Linked DNA regions of Siphonobacter curvatus. Each later gene encodes a partner of the first gene's protein in a complex. Links are inferred from orthologs where the notes say so. Each region holds a gene or a part of one and is shown on either strand. Other genes may lie near its edges.

Region 1 (6,257 bases):
TGAGCTTCAAAATCGGCTTCCAGACCATTGCCAACGTCAACAAGATCCGCACTTACATTTGCCTCCAGAGGGGAATGAGCCAGAGCTACGACGGGAATGTCCTGAAAATTGTCGCTTTTGCGGGGAGCAATGGCCAGGGTTACCGTATCACGACTCCAGGCTTCCAGATCGAAAGGCTGGTAAGACACGTCACGAAAGCCGTAACTTCTGAGTAGATCGTACGCATAGGTTTCCGCTTTTTGCCCGTTAGGACTACCCGTAAGCCGATGTCCGATTAAACGAGTAGCCTCACCCAGTTTCTCGTAAGCCTGAGAACGCTCGTCAACTTCACTATTGATTCGGCTAAATACGCTACCAAGCTCATCGGGAAGAAGAGTTGAGGTGAGACAAGCCAGCACCACTGCGACCAAGGCGTAGCGGTATAAAGGGGATTTCATCGTGGGTATACAGTTCAATCGTTAAGGAATGAGAGTAGGCTTGTGACAAAAACCGTGCTTGCGGATAGGAAAGTTCACTGATTTGCTCCCATGGACGAACAAAAATAAACATTACAACTAGCTTATACAGAGGTTTGAAGGCGATTATCAAAAATAAATTTTCAAAAAAAGCAAGCAAAATCTTGACGAGGGCACCTGTTTATGCTACTTTTGCAATCCCAAAGCCAAAGATACCGAAGTGGTGGAATTGGTAGACACGCACGTTTCAGGGGCGTGTGTCTTTACGGACATGCGGGTTCGAGTCCCGCCTTCGGTACCACTTTACGAAAAGCCCGCTTCAAGCGGGCTTTTCGTTTTTTATGCCTCTTCTTTGACACAATAAAAAAGCTGTCAGCGAGAAGCTGACAGCCTAGTATACGTACTGCGTTAAAGACGTCTTTCTATACTTCTACCCCATTTAACCCTAAAGCACGAGCCGTCCGATCGCGGGATTTTTCCAGTAGAGCCGCATCTTTAGCTAGCGATTTTCCGTAGGAAGGAATCATTTCGCGTAGCTTTGACTGCCAAGCTTCGGAGCTTGATTTTTCAGCGAAACAACGCTTGAGTAAATCCAGCATGATAGCAACGGACGTGGAAGCCCCCGGAGAAGCTCCTAACAGGGCAGCAATAGAGCCGTCAGCGGCACTAACGACCTCCGTACCAAATTCCAGAATTCCGCCCTTTTTGGGGTCTTTTTTAATCACCTGTACCCGTTGACCAGCCACTTCGAGTTTCCAGTCTTCCAGGCGGGCCGAGGGCATATAATCTTTAAGAGCGTTCAGACGATCTTCCGGTGACTGACGCACCTGATCGATCAGATACTTGGTCAGCGGAATATTCTGAATACCTGCCGCCATCATGGGGCCAATGTTGTTCAGCTTGATTGATTTGGGTAAATCAAGGTACGAACCATTCTTCAAAAACTTCGTTGAGAAGCCAGCGTAAGGTCCGAAAAGCAATGCTTTCTTTCCATCAATCACCCGCGTATCCAGGTGAGGCACCGACATCGGAGGCGAACCAACGGCTGCTTTGCCGTATACTTTAGCCTGGTGACGTTCGATAATGGCCGGATCTGTACAAACCAGCCACTGACCGCTTACGGGGAATCCACCGAAGCCTTTTCCTTCCTTGATTCCTGATTTTTCGAGTAAGTGTAGCGAACCGCCACCCGCTCCAATGAATACGAAAGGCGTCAGTAAGTCACGCTTTTTACCACTCTTCCGGTTTTTTACCTCCACTTTCCAGCGACCGTCGCGTTGGCGATCAATATCGCGAACTTCATGATTGAGTGAAAGTGATATGCCAGGCAAACCTTTCAAATAGTTAAAGATACGCCGGGTAAGTTCACCAAAATTGACATCGGTACCAATGTCCATTCGGGTAGCGGCGATTTTTTCATTCGGGTCACGCCCTTCAGTGATAAGCGGAGCCCACTCGCCGATCTCTGCAGGATCTTCGGAGTATAGCATACCCTTGAAGAGGTGATTCTTCGTCAGGGCCTGATACCGTTTCTTCAGGTAATCCACATTGTCATTCCCCCAGACAAAACTCATGTGCGGTGTATTGACAATGAAGTCCTGCGGTGAAGTAACAATATTTTTTTCCACTAAATACGCCCAGAATTCGCGAGATAATTCAAACGACTCGGCAATCTTAATGGCTTTGTTAATTTCAACGGAACCGTCGGGTTTTTGCGGGGTATAGTTCAATTCGCAGAAGGCCGAGTGACCCGTACCCGCGTTGTTCCAGGCATCGGAACTCTCCGCAGTCACTACATCCAGGCGTTCAAAGATTTCAATCGTCAGGTCGGGTTGTAATTCTTTGAGCATCATCCCCAGGGTGGCACTCATAATCCCGGCACCAATCAATACGACGTCAGGGTCATTATTTACAGATTTTTTACTGGTATTCATAGGGAAATACGGTTACTTTCAATGGAATGAATCGGAGCCTTTCCGTTATGCTAACAAGTTTGTAATCAATCAAGTAAAGAAGTTCGTGCCAGGTTTTATCCTTGCTAATTACTCCTCCGGCAGAAAGCACTTAAAATGGGCTTTCAAAAATATCGGTTATCCACAAAATTTTAATCCTTTTACCGCAGGATGTTGGTATTTTGTTATAGTTTCTCCTGAAAAAAGGCTTGTAGACCCTTTTGAATACGGTTTGAATTAGACGTACACACGCGTCAAAAGAAAAACCAAGTATTCAACTTTCCTTAGTACGGAAGAGTTTTCGAAAACGCTAATAAATACATACCAGCTTCCGGTTTGTACCCGTGGATCCTTCCCCACAAGCACCTGATTATCACAAATTGTAGACGTTGAAAGTTCCGGAAAACCCTGGAAAAAGAGAGGAGTTTTCAGTTGTTAGTTTAAAGTTTTCAGTTTGGAGTTACTGGGGTGGATTTGTCAGCCAATGAATGGTTAGCTTACTGATTATTCCATGGGTTGCAATGCGAGGATCCTATCCCCTAGCCTCAAACCTTCAACTTCAAACCTGAAATAAAAAAACTCCCTTCCAAAGCGATTTGGAAGGGAGTTTTTTATGGAATGCAAAAGCAATCTTATAAGTCGATGGCTTCGCCGTAAGCTGCTTCCGTAGCACCTTTCACCGCTTCTGACATCGTCGGGTGCGGGTGAACCGTACGCAGGATTTCGTGAGCCGTTGTTTCGAGCTTACGAGCCGCTACTACTTCAGCGATCATTTCCGTAACGTTGGTACCGATCATGTGAGCACCTAGCCACTCGCCGTATTTGGCATCGTAAATTACTTTTACGAAACCATCACGGGCACCGGCTGCGGTTGCCTTACCAGAAGCTGCGAAGGGGAATTTACCCACTTTCACATCATAACCCAGTTCACGGGCTTTCTTTTCAGTCAGACCTACAGAAGCAATCTCGGGTGAGCAGTAGGTACAGCCCGGAATGTTACCGTAATCCAACGCTTCGGTATGGTGACCGGCAATGTGCTCAGCACAGATAATGCCTTCAGCAGTAGCTACGTGAGCCAAAGCCTGACCGGGTACACAGTCGCCAATCGCGAAGAAACCAGGAACGTTGGTTTCGTACCATTGATTAACCGTGATTTTACCTTTATCCGTAGCGATGCCTACGTCTTCCAGACCAATGTTTTCAATATTGGCTACGACACCAGCTGCAGAAAGTACCACGTCAACGTCGAAGAATTTTTCTCCGTCCGGTGTTTTTACTTTCACTTTGCAACCTTCACCGCTCGTATCCACTGATTCAACGGCCGAGTTGGTATAGATGTCGATACCAAGTTTTTTGTATTGCTTGGCCAGTTCTTTCGATACGTCTTCGTCCTCAACGGGAACAACGCTCGGCAGAAACTCTACGATGGTTACTTTCGTACCCATGCTGGCGTATACGTAAGCGAACTCCACACCGATGGCTCCTGAACCAATGACCAGCATTGATTTAGGTTGCTTTTCGAGGGACATGGCTTTGCGGTATTCGATTACCTTTTCGCCGTCGATTTTGATGTTGGGCAACTCACGAGCCCGACCACCCGTAGCAATTACAACGCCTTTCGTAGCCGTGTAGTCCGTTTTTGTTCCGTCAGCGGCGGTTACTTCAACCGTTTTGTTGGCTTTTACTTTGCCGTAACCCATGATGACGTCGATTTTATTCTTCTTCATCAGGAAAGCTACGCCTTTGCTCATGCTAGTGGCAACACCCCGTGAACGGCTAATGACAGCACTGAAATCAGCGTTGTAAGATCCGTCCTGAATCGTAATGCCGTAATCTTTGGCGTGTTTAATATATTCAAAAACCTGAGCAGACTTTAAAAGAGCTTTTGTCGGAATACAACCCCAGTTGAGGCAGATCCCTCCGAGGCTTTCTTTCTCTACAATTGCGACTTTCATGCCCAGTTGGGAAGCACGTATGGCAGTAGGATAACCGCCAGGGCCGCTTCCTACTACGATCAAATCATACTGTTGAGCCATTGTTGCGAAATCTTTTTAAAAGGTTTGGGCCGAAGCCACACAAAAATAGAAGAAAACCCGCTGGAAAGAGTCTTCCAATTGGAAGTTTCCCAGGAGAGCAAAATCAGAGATACGGTATAAAGGCGTTTTTTGGGAGATAAACCCCTAGAAAATACCCTCCCTTTTAACAGCAAACATAGGTAAAAAGGTTTCCTTCGCTCACCCGTACAAGGGGTGGCAATCGGTGCTGAAACACACGGACTTAGAAAGGGACTAAAACTTAGGACAGGCCAGTTCTCGCTTGCGTTTACGCGGGTAGGGCTTGGGGTCGAATAGGGCGTCGAGCGTATACGAAATGGATAATTCGTGGGCTCCGCCCGAAGCCATACTCAGGGTGGAAATGGTGGCGTCGTAACTGTATCCAATGGAAAAGTTGTCTTGTCGGTAGCCCACCAGAAAAACCAGGGCATCATGATTGTTCAGGCCGCGATCGTACTGCTTGATGGGAATACCCCGGTACCAAACACCCAGCGTCAGCGGATCGTAGGTCATATACAGTCCTAAATCCAACTGATCAAATTTGCCCTGTTTTTTGTAGAGAATGGCGGGGGAAAGACTGCGTTCGCGTCCCATGTCGGCTCCGAGGCCATTGCCCAGCTCCCAGCCCATTAGCGGAATTTTAAAGCCACCCTGCAAACTGATCTTCATGGGTAACCGCTCAGGTGTAGCCGAAAACGACTGATTCGGACGATTGAGGTGATGAACCGATATACCCGCCCAGAACTGATCGGAATAAGTTAGTAAGCCACCCGAAAAATCCAGGTAGTTGATGCGAGGACCCGTATCGGCTACGGGGTCATTATAGATGGGCGTAACGCCGCCCGTACCGTTAAGGTCGTAGTTGAAAACCAGGTTATAATAATTGACGCTCCGGTTTACGTACGAAGCCTGAATCCCCGCCCGTAACCGTACAGATTCGCTCAAGCGAGCCTGGTACGCGTATTGTAAGCCTACATCCAGGGTACGCAGGTTGCTAAACTGGGCGTCGTTCATGACCATCAAACCCACGCCGGAATTGATCTTGTCCAGATACGTATCCACACTGGCAATGGTCGTTACGTAGTTGGCGTTAAGGGCAGGCCACTGATTACGGTAATTGAGGGTAGCACGCGGAGCCAGAGCCGAGCCCGCAAATGCCGGATTCAGGTACAGCGGAGCCGCGTAGAACTGCGACAGCTGCGGATCCTGGGCCTGCGTTTGCAGTATACTCACGAGCACAACGGCGACTATAAGGAGATGTTTTATCATGGCGTACAACCAAAAACCAGACTCATCAGATTAAGGGGTCATTCAGGTTCGGTAGAAAGTTGGGGCGTGCGGGAAAATCGGCTTCCTAAAAAATCCGATCTAGCGAAAAATTTTCAAAAGTTCGGCAAGTTGCATAAACCTTCACAAAATTTGTAGTAGAAGTTTCCGTTAATTTCCAGGAAATTGATCCACGAAAAAGTAGCCGTTCGAACCAACCTCTCACCGAGCGTGTCTTCTTCATCGAAGGTTAAGAAACCAACGTCGAAAATTTCAACGTACTCATCTCGTGATTCGTCTCTTGCTACCGCCACCGCAAAGACCTTTCCCGATCTACGTCGTTTAAAACGTAAATAAAGCCACATCGGGTATGATTCGAAAGATATATTTTACGGTGCTTCTATGGATTACCTGCTTTCTGGTCGCCCAGGCTCAGACGGTCAAGCCGTCGATTCGGGTAACCGGTCGCAAGTGCGAGCCCGAACAGGGCTGCGGTGGGGACTCCACTCGCTTTGAAGTAACGGGCGTGA
Region 2 (6,235 bases), on another replicon or contig:
TGCGTGCCGGGTTCGCGTTTGGGCGTGATTCGTGCCGTATTTCCGGATCAGTTGCCCGCTGAAATTGAAGGGCTACACTTTCATACCCTTTGCGAGAACGATTCGCATACGCTAGAGCGGACGCTCGTACACGTCGAGCAACGGTTCGGTGATTTACTTCAGCAGGTTAAATGGCTCAATATGGGCGGCGGCCATCTCATTACGCGGGCCGATTACGATCCAGAGCATTTGATTTCGGTATTAAAAGCGTTTAAGGCCAAGTTTCCACACTTGAAGATTATCATGGAGCCGGGTTCAGCCGTGGGCTGGCAAACGGGTGTACTGGTTTCAACCGTACTCGATGTAGTGGATGCTCAGGGAATCAATGTGGCCATGTTGGATACATCCTTTTCGGCTCATATGCCCGACACCCTGGAAATGCCCTACAAACCGCGGATCATTGGGGCTCACCAAGACCCCGTGGCCGGTAAACCTACCTACCGCATGGGTGGCAGTACCTGTCTGGCCGGTGATTACATGGGCGATTACAGTTTCGACGCGGATTTACAGGAAGGAGACACGATCGTTTTTGACGATATGATTCACTACACCATGGTGAAAACGACGACCTTCAACGGCGTGAATTTACCCAGCATTGGTATCTGGAAGGAGGACGGCACCTTTGAACTTGTTCGCAGCTACGGCTACGAAAGCTACAAGGACCGACTTTCTTAATTATGAAATAGGGGCTTAAGAGCCCCTATTTTATTGGATCCGGATGAACCACAGCGAACAACCTTCCTGACACGGTGGATCGAGCCGTAAGGTATCATTTTGCACCCGATAGCCGTGTCGGTTCCCGCGGTATTGTGCACTTATATCGGCAGGCGATCGATCTAGGTAGAGGTAGTCACGGTTGGTAGTATAGCTGCGAACGGACGCATAATTTATCAATTCAGCTCCTGTAGCTACTACCGTAGAATCCTTTTGAAAGCGTAAGGTTTGGGGAGGACTCAGTGGAATTTTGTGGGTGAAAAATTCTCTATTCCAATCTCCTCGTTCGACCAGCAACCACTTTCCGATGATGCCCTCTCCAGTCGCTCGTTCGATTCCTTCCAGCGGGTCTTTCCGGCAGGCCGTTGCCAGGATCAGCAGGGTTATGACGAGTACGTAGGTTTTCATAGCTTCCTGATTAGTTAATTCATCGAACGCGTACGTAAGCCGAATGACAACCCTCCACACAGGGCGGTATAATCCATAGCGTATCCGGACTGAGTTTATAGGCAAGTTTGTAAGATTGCTTATCCGTCAGTGTCAGATGGGAATCATCCATCGAAAATTTTTGGGAAGGTACATTTCCTAAGTTCAGCAAGTTCTCATTGCGAGTAAACTCAATGATCTCTGCCGTATCGGCTGCTACGGGCACCGTATACAAGCGATCGCCCGGTGAATAGCTGTATTCAAACATCCGCCATTTCCCGTAGATTCTTGCGTCGTACGCCTGCTCTTTTTCACAGCCCAGTAGTAGCGCAGTTAGTACTATTATTCCAATCTTTTTCATGAATTATTCATTTTGTACAAGACCCTCTTTTTGAAAAAATCGTTGGAATGTTTTCGGATGAACTGGTAATTTTTCAAGGCAACTAAACGAAAAATGCCAGCTCCCGCTGGCATTTTTCAAAGCTATATACTCTACAGGTACGTTTATCCTACTTTTTCCACCACCAAGTTATGGTTCGTGTAAATACAGATATCAGCGGCAATGTGCAGACTTTCGCGTACCATTTCTTCAGCCGATAAATTAGTCGCGTGTTTTTTCAATGCAATGGCAGCGGCCTGAGCAAAGTTAGAACCGGAACCAATGGCGGCAATACCGTTTTCGGGTTCCAGTACGTCACCCGTACCGGAAATGATGAGAATCTCTTCGGAATTGGCAACGATCAGCATGGCTTCCAGCTTTCGGAGGTAGCGATCCGTACGCCAATCCTTCGCCAGTTCAATGGCCGCCCGCTTCATATTCTGACCGTAGGCGTTAAGTTTTTCCTCAAAGCGTTCAATTAGAGTGAATGCATCGGCCGTACTACCCGCGAATCCAGCAACAATCTTTCCGCCCGATAATTTCCGGATTTTCCGAACGTTGGCTTTAGCTACCGTATTCCCCATGGTAGCCTGTCCATCGGCACCTACTACCACTTCGCCATTATGTACGACTCCTAGTACGGTTGTCGAGTGAATTTCTGCTTCTTTCATTGTTATTCATGGTTAAAAAAGCGGCCCCGAATCCAAATCCGGGGCCGCTTCACAGTTGTAAGTGGATAGTTGGTAGTGGTTGGTTATCACTCCCGCTATCAACGAACCGTATCAAAATGATTTCTAGTTAATTGTAGTCAGTATGGCTAACAACAATCAACCAAAAACTATCCTATACTAGCATACGCATCGGATCTTCGAGGAGTTGCTTGAACGTTTGCAGGAAGGCTGCTCCCGTTGCTCCGTCAACCGATCGGTGATCGCAGGCTAGCGTTACTTTCATGATGTTAGTAGCGTAGAACTCACCGGCATCATTCACCGCTACGGTTTTCTTGATTCCGCCTACGGCCAGAATACAGGAATCCGGAGAGTTGATGATCGGATTGAATTCTTCGACGCCGAACATACCCAGGTTCGAGATACTGAAGGTAGAACCTTCCATATCTTTCGGCTGAAGTTTTTTGTTCTTGGCTTTTCCGGCGTAGTCTTTCACTTCGGTAGAAATCGTCGAAAGTGTTTTCTGATCGGAGTTGCGGATTACGGGTACCACCAGACCGTCTTCCACCGCTACAGCTACACCAATGTTGATGTATTTGTACCGACGGATTTTGTCGCCCAACCAGGAAGCATTCACGGCGGGGTGTTCCCGCAGAGCCAGAGCCGCAGCTTTGATGGTAAAGTCATTAAATGAAATTTTCGCGGGCGATATTTCATTCAACTGTGAACGCAACTTGATGGCTTTGTCCATCGTAATTTCCATCGTCAGATAGAAGTGCGGAGCCGTATACAGCGACTCAGACAAACGACGGGCGATGGTTTTACGCATCGACGAGACGGGCAGGTCTTCGTATTCACCCGCGGGCTCAGGAACCGCTACGGGCTTCTGTGGCTGAGCGGCCGGTTGGGCCGGTGCCGCCGCCGGAGCTGCTGCGGCCGGAGCCGAGGCTTCTTTCGCCGCTGGTGTAAAGGTATCGAGGTCTTTCTTCACGATACGTCCGTTTTCACCGGAGCCCGTCACATCAGAAAGGTTGATGCCTTTGTCTTTAGCAATGGATTTAGCTAAGGGAGAAGCTTTGATACGGCCTTCAGCATCGTTGGATTGCGTTGCATCAACTGCCTGCTCTTTTGAACCCTCAGCCGGAGCTTCGGCTTTGGTTTCTTCAGCTGCGGGAGCCGTTCCATTTTCAGCGTCGAGAATAGCCTGATAGTTGGCTCCTTCTTCGCCTACGATCGCAATGATCTGGTTGACCTTCGCTGCCTGACCTGCTTCCACGCCTACGTACAACAGCGTACCGTCTTCGTAGTTTTCCAGTTCCATCGTGGCTTTGTCGGTTTCGACTTCGGCCAGGATGTCACCATTCTTAATTTTATCTCCTACATTTTTGACCCAGTTGGCAATCACGCCTTCGGTCATCGTATCACTCAGTAAGGGCATGCGGACAGCCGTCGCTTTGATGCTCGACAGATCCACTGCTTTACTTTCTGATTTTACAGGAGCGGCCGGAGCAGCGGGAGCCGGTTCAGCGGCTGGAGCTTCGGTTTTTTCCTCAGCCGGTGCGGAGCCATTGGCAGAGCCGCCATCGAGCAGAGACTGATAATCTTCTCCGGGTTTGCCTACCACAGCCAGTACTCCATTCACTTCTACAGCCTGCCCTTTGTCGGCAGCTACGTATAAAAGAGTACCATCTGCGTAGTTTTCCAGTTCCATCGTGGCTTTATCGGTTTCAACTTCGGCCAGGATATCTCCGGATTTAACGGTATCGCCCACTTTTTTGAGCCACTCAGCGATGACCCCTTCAGTCATCGTGTCACTCAAAAGGGGCATACGAATTACTTCTGCCATGTGTAAACTAACGGAAAGGGTTTAGGAACAGAATTGCGGGTCAAAAATACGTCTGATTCTCAGAATTCGGCACGTAGATCCGTTAAGTTTTCCAACATACTTGATTCTCAGGACGTTCCCCGCAACAAAATTATCTATGAGCTTAAAGCGATCTTTTGATTCAGCGTTTTGAGCTTCTTCAGCGAACTACCAGCGGCTATGAATGCCCAAAGAAAGCAAAAAAAGAGAGAAGTCAGGGGCTGATTTCTCTCTTTTTTCGTTAGGCCTGAACGGGAACCATCTTCATCCGTTGTACGGCGTAATCCTCCTTGCCGTATTTCCGCAGCACTCGGTAGTGCGATTGCAGAGCGGTCCAGAAGGTTTTGTTTTCAATATACTGAATCCCGTGGTCCGCGGCTGTCTCTTTCACAATCTTGGAAATTTCGGGATAGTGTATGTGACAGATTTTGGGGAACAAATGGTGTTCAATTTGGAAATTTAATCCACCACACAAGAAATACGCCAGCGAACTATTACAGGAAAAATTAGCCGTCGTTTGCATCTGGTGTACGGCCCAGGATTCTTCAATGTTACCATCCCCGTTAGGTTCAGGGAATTCGGTATATTCAACGATGTGAGCCAATTGAAACACTAAGCCCAGTACCAGTCCTTCAAAGAAGTGCATCACCAGAAAACCAATGACGAATTGCCACCAGGTAATAGACAACACGCACAAGGGCAGTACAATGAATAGTGTGTAATAAACCGCCTTGTAGAAGAATAAATTGAAATATTCTTTCTTGGGATGACTACGGTTGGGCGTCTTACCAATATTTTGTTTGAAGAACTTGATATAGTCTTTGCGTAATACCCAGCTTAGCGAAGCCAATCCATACAGGAGGAAGGCATAGATGTGCTGATACTTATGAACGGCATTGACGGGCTCATCTTCGTCGATACGTACGAGGCCAGGAGCAATCTCCAGGTCTTCGTCGTGTCCGGGAATGTTCGTGTAGGTGTGGTGAACAATGTTGTGGGTGATACTCCAGACGTAAGGATTACCACCAATGAGGTTGAACGTCAAACCCAGCGTACGATTGAGTTTTGAACTGTCCGTAAATGAGCCGTGTACCGCATCGTGGCAAATGTTAAACCCAATAAACGCACAGGTCATACCCAAGGCAATGGATAAAACCAGCATTACCCAAACGTTGAACTGATTGGAAATGATTAAGCCGTAAAGGACCCAGAATACGACCAGAAAAAAGACAGTCTTATTCCACATGGCCTGGTTAGCGTGCTTGGAAATTTTGTTTTCTTCAAAGTAAGCGTCGACTCGCTGACGGGCATCAGCGAAGAAAGTTGACTGGCGTTTGTCGACAAAGCGAAGTTTTGACATTCAGAATAATTTCAGGAGTAGATGAATAAGGTTACGTGTACGTTGTAGTTACAGTACTGATGTTAGTGGAAAAGGCAATTCCTCAAACATACTAGAATTAAAACGAAGTATATCTAAAAAGTATATAAAAAATACGAGTCTTTTTAGGGCTCGTATTTTCGTATTACTTATCCAATGATCTTAATTAATCGTTTAAAATCTCCGTTTTATACCTAAAAAACGAAACCATTTAAACAGCTTTTTTCAAGTATAAGCCCAATAATGATCATCAATCATTACGATAGGCAATTCTAGCTTTCCAGCTTGAGTACAGCCATAAACGCTTCCTGAGGAATCTCTACGTTCCCGACCTGACGCATCCGTTTTTTACCTTTCTTCTGTTTTTCGAGCAGTTTACGCTTCCGGCTAATGTCGCCACCGTAACACTTGGCCAATACGTCTTTACGAAGGGCTTTCACGGTTTCCCGGGCGATGATTTTCTGGCCAATCGCTGCCTGAATAGCAATTTCAAATTGCTGACGCGGCAGCAACTCGCGAAGTTTCTCACACAGACGCTTACCCCATTCGTAGGCTTTATCCCGGTGTACAATGGCTGACAAAGCATCCACTTTTTCACCGTTGAGCATGATGTCCAGTTTCACCATGTCCCCTTCCTTAAAGCCCAGGTATTGGTAATCCAGCGAAGCGTAACCGCGGGAGATCGTTTTCAGACGATCGAAGAAATCGAATACGACTTCAGAAAGCGGCATTTCGAACTGAAGCTCAATCCGGTCGGATGTCAGGTA

What was found.
Region 2: the proteins of lpdA (region 1) and C5O19_RS07785 are in contact, whole or in part, in a crystal structure (PDB 1EBD), measured with the Geobacillus stearothermophilus proteins. The link is inferred for Siphonobacter curvatus from one-to-one orthologs. Residues at the interface, in WP_049624544.1 of Geobacillus stearothermophilus: Pro340, Ser341, Asp344, Tyr345, Arg403, Asp406, Val408, Glu431, Ala432, Gly433, Asp438; in WP_033016211.1 of Geobacillus stearothermophilus: Ile130, Ala131, Met132, Pro133, Arg136, Arg140, Glu141, Asn155, Arg157.

The regions. Positions count from the first base shown.
Region 1 is NZ_PTRA01000008.1:105,765-112,021, forward strand. The notes cover bases 2,242-5,202. They hold lpdA (dihydrolipoyl dehydrogenase), read right to left. Parts: upstream 4,444-5,202; coding sequence 3,040-4,443; downstream 2,242-3,039. Other genes in these bases: C5O19_RS24080 (malate:quinone oxidoreductase), read right to left, coding at 2,242-2,389; C5O19_RS24090 (PorP/SprF family type IX secretion system membrane protein), read right to left, coding at 4,696-5,202. Also shown: C5O19_RS24070 (M20/M25/M40 family metallo-hydrolase), read right to left, coding at 1-437; more of C5O19_RS24080, read right to left, coding at 878-2,241; more of C5O19_RS24090, read right to left, coding at 5,203-5,730; C5O19_RS24100 (PKD domain-containing protein), read left to right, coding at 6,098-6,257. UniProt on the Escherichia coli protein: Lipoamide dehydrogenase is a component of the glycine cleavage system as well as of the alpha-ketoacid dehydrogenase complexes.
Region 2 is NZ_PTRA01000001.1:1,890,039-1,896,273, reverse strand. The notes cover bases 1,738-4,676. They hold C5O19_RS07785 (pyruvate dehydrogenase complex dihydrolipoamide acetyltransferase), read right to left. Parts: upstream 4,073-4,676; coding sequence 2,402-4,072; downstream 1,738-2,401. Other genes in these bases: C5O19_RS07780 (fatty acid desaturase family protein), read right to left, coding at 4,332-4,676; hslV (ATP-dependent protease subunit HslV), read right to left, coding at 1,738-2,229. Also shown: nspC (carboxynorspermidine decarboxylase), read left to right, coding at 1-714; C5O19_RS07800 (hypothetical protein), read right to left, coding at 745-1,161; C5O19_RS07795 (hypothetical protein), read right to left, coding at 1,181-1,540; more of hslV, read right to left, coding at 1,684-1,737; more of C5O19_RS07780, read right to left, coding at 4,677-5,450; lepA (translation elongation factor 4), read right to left, coding at 5,741-6,235.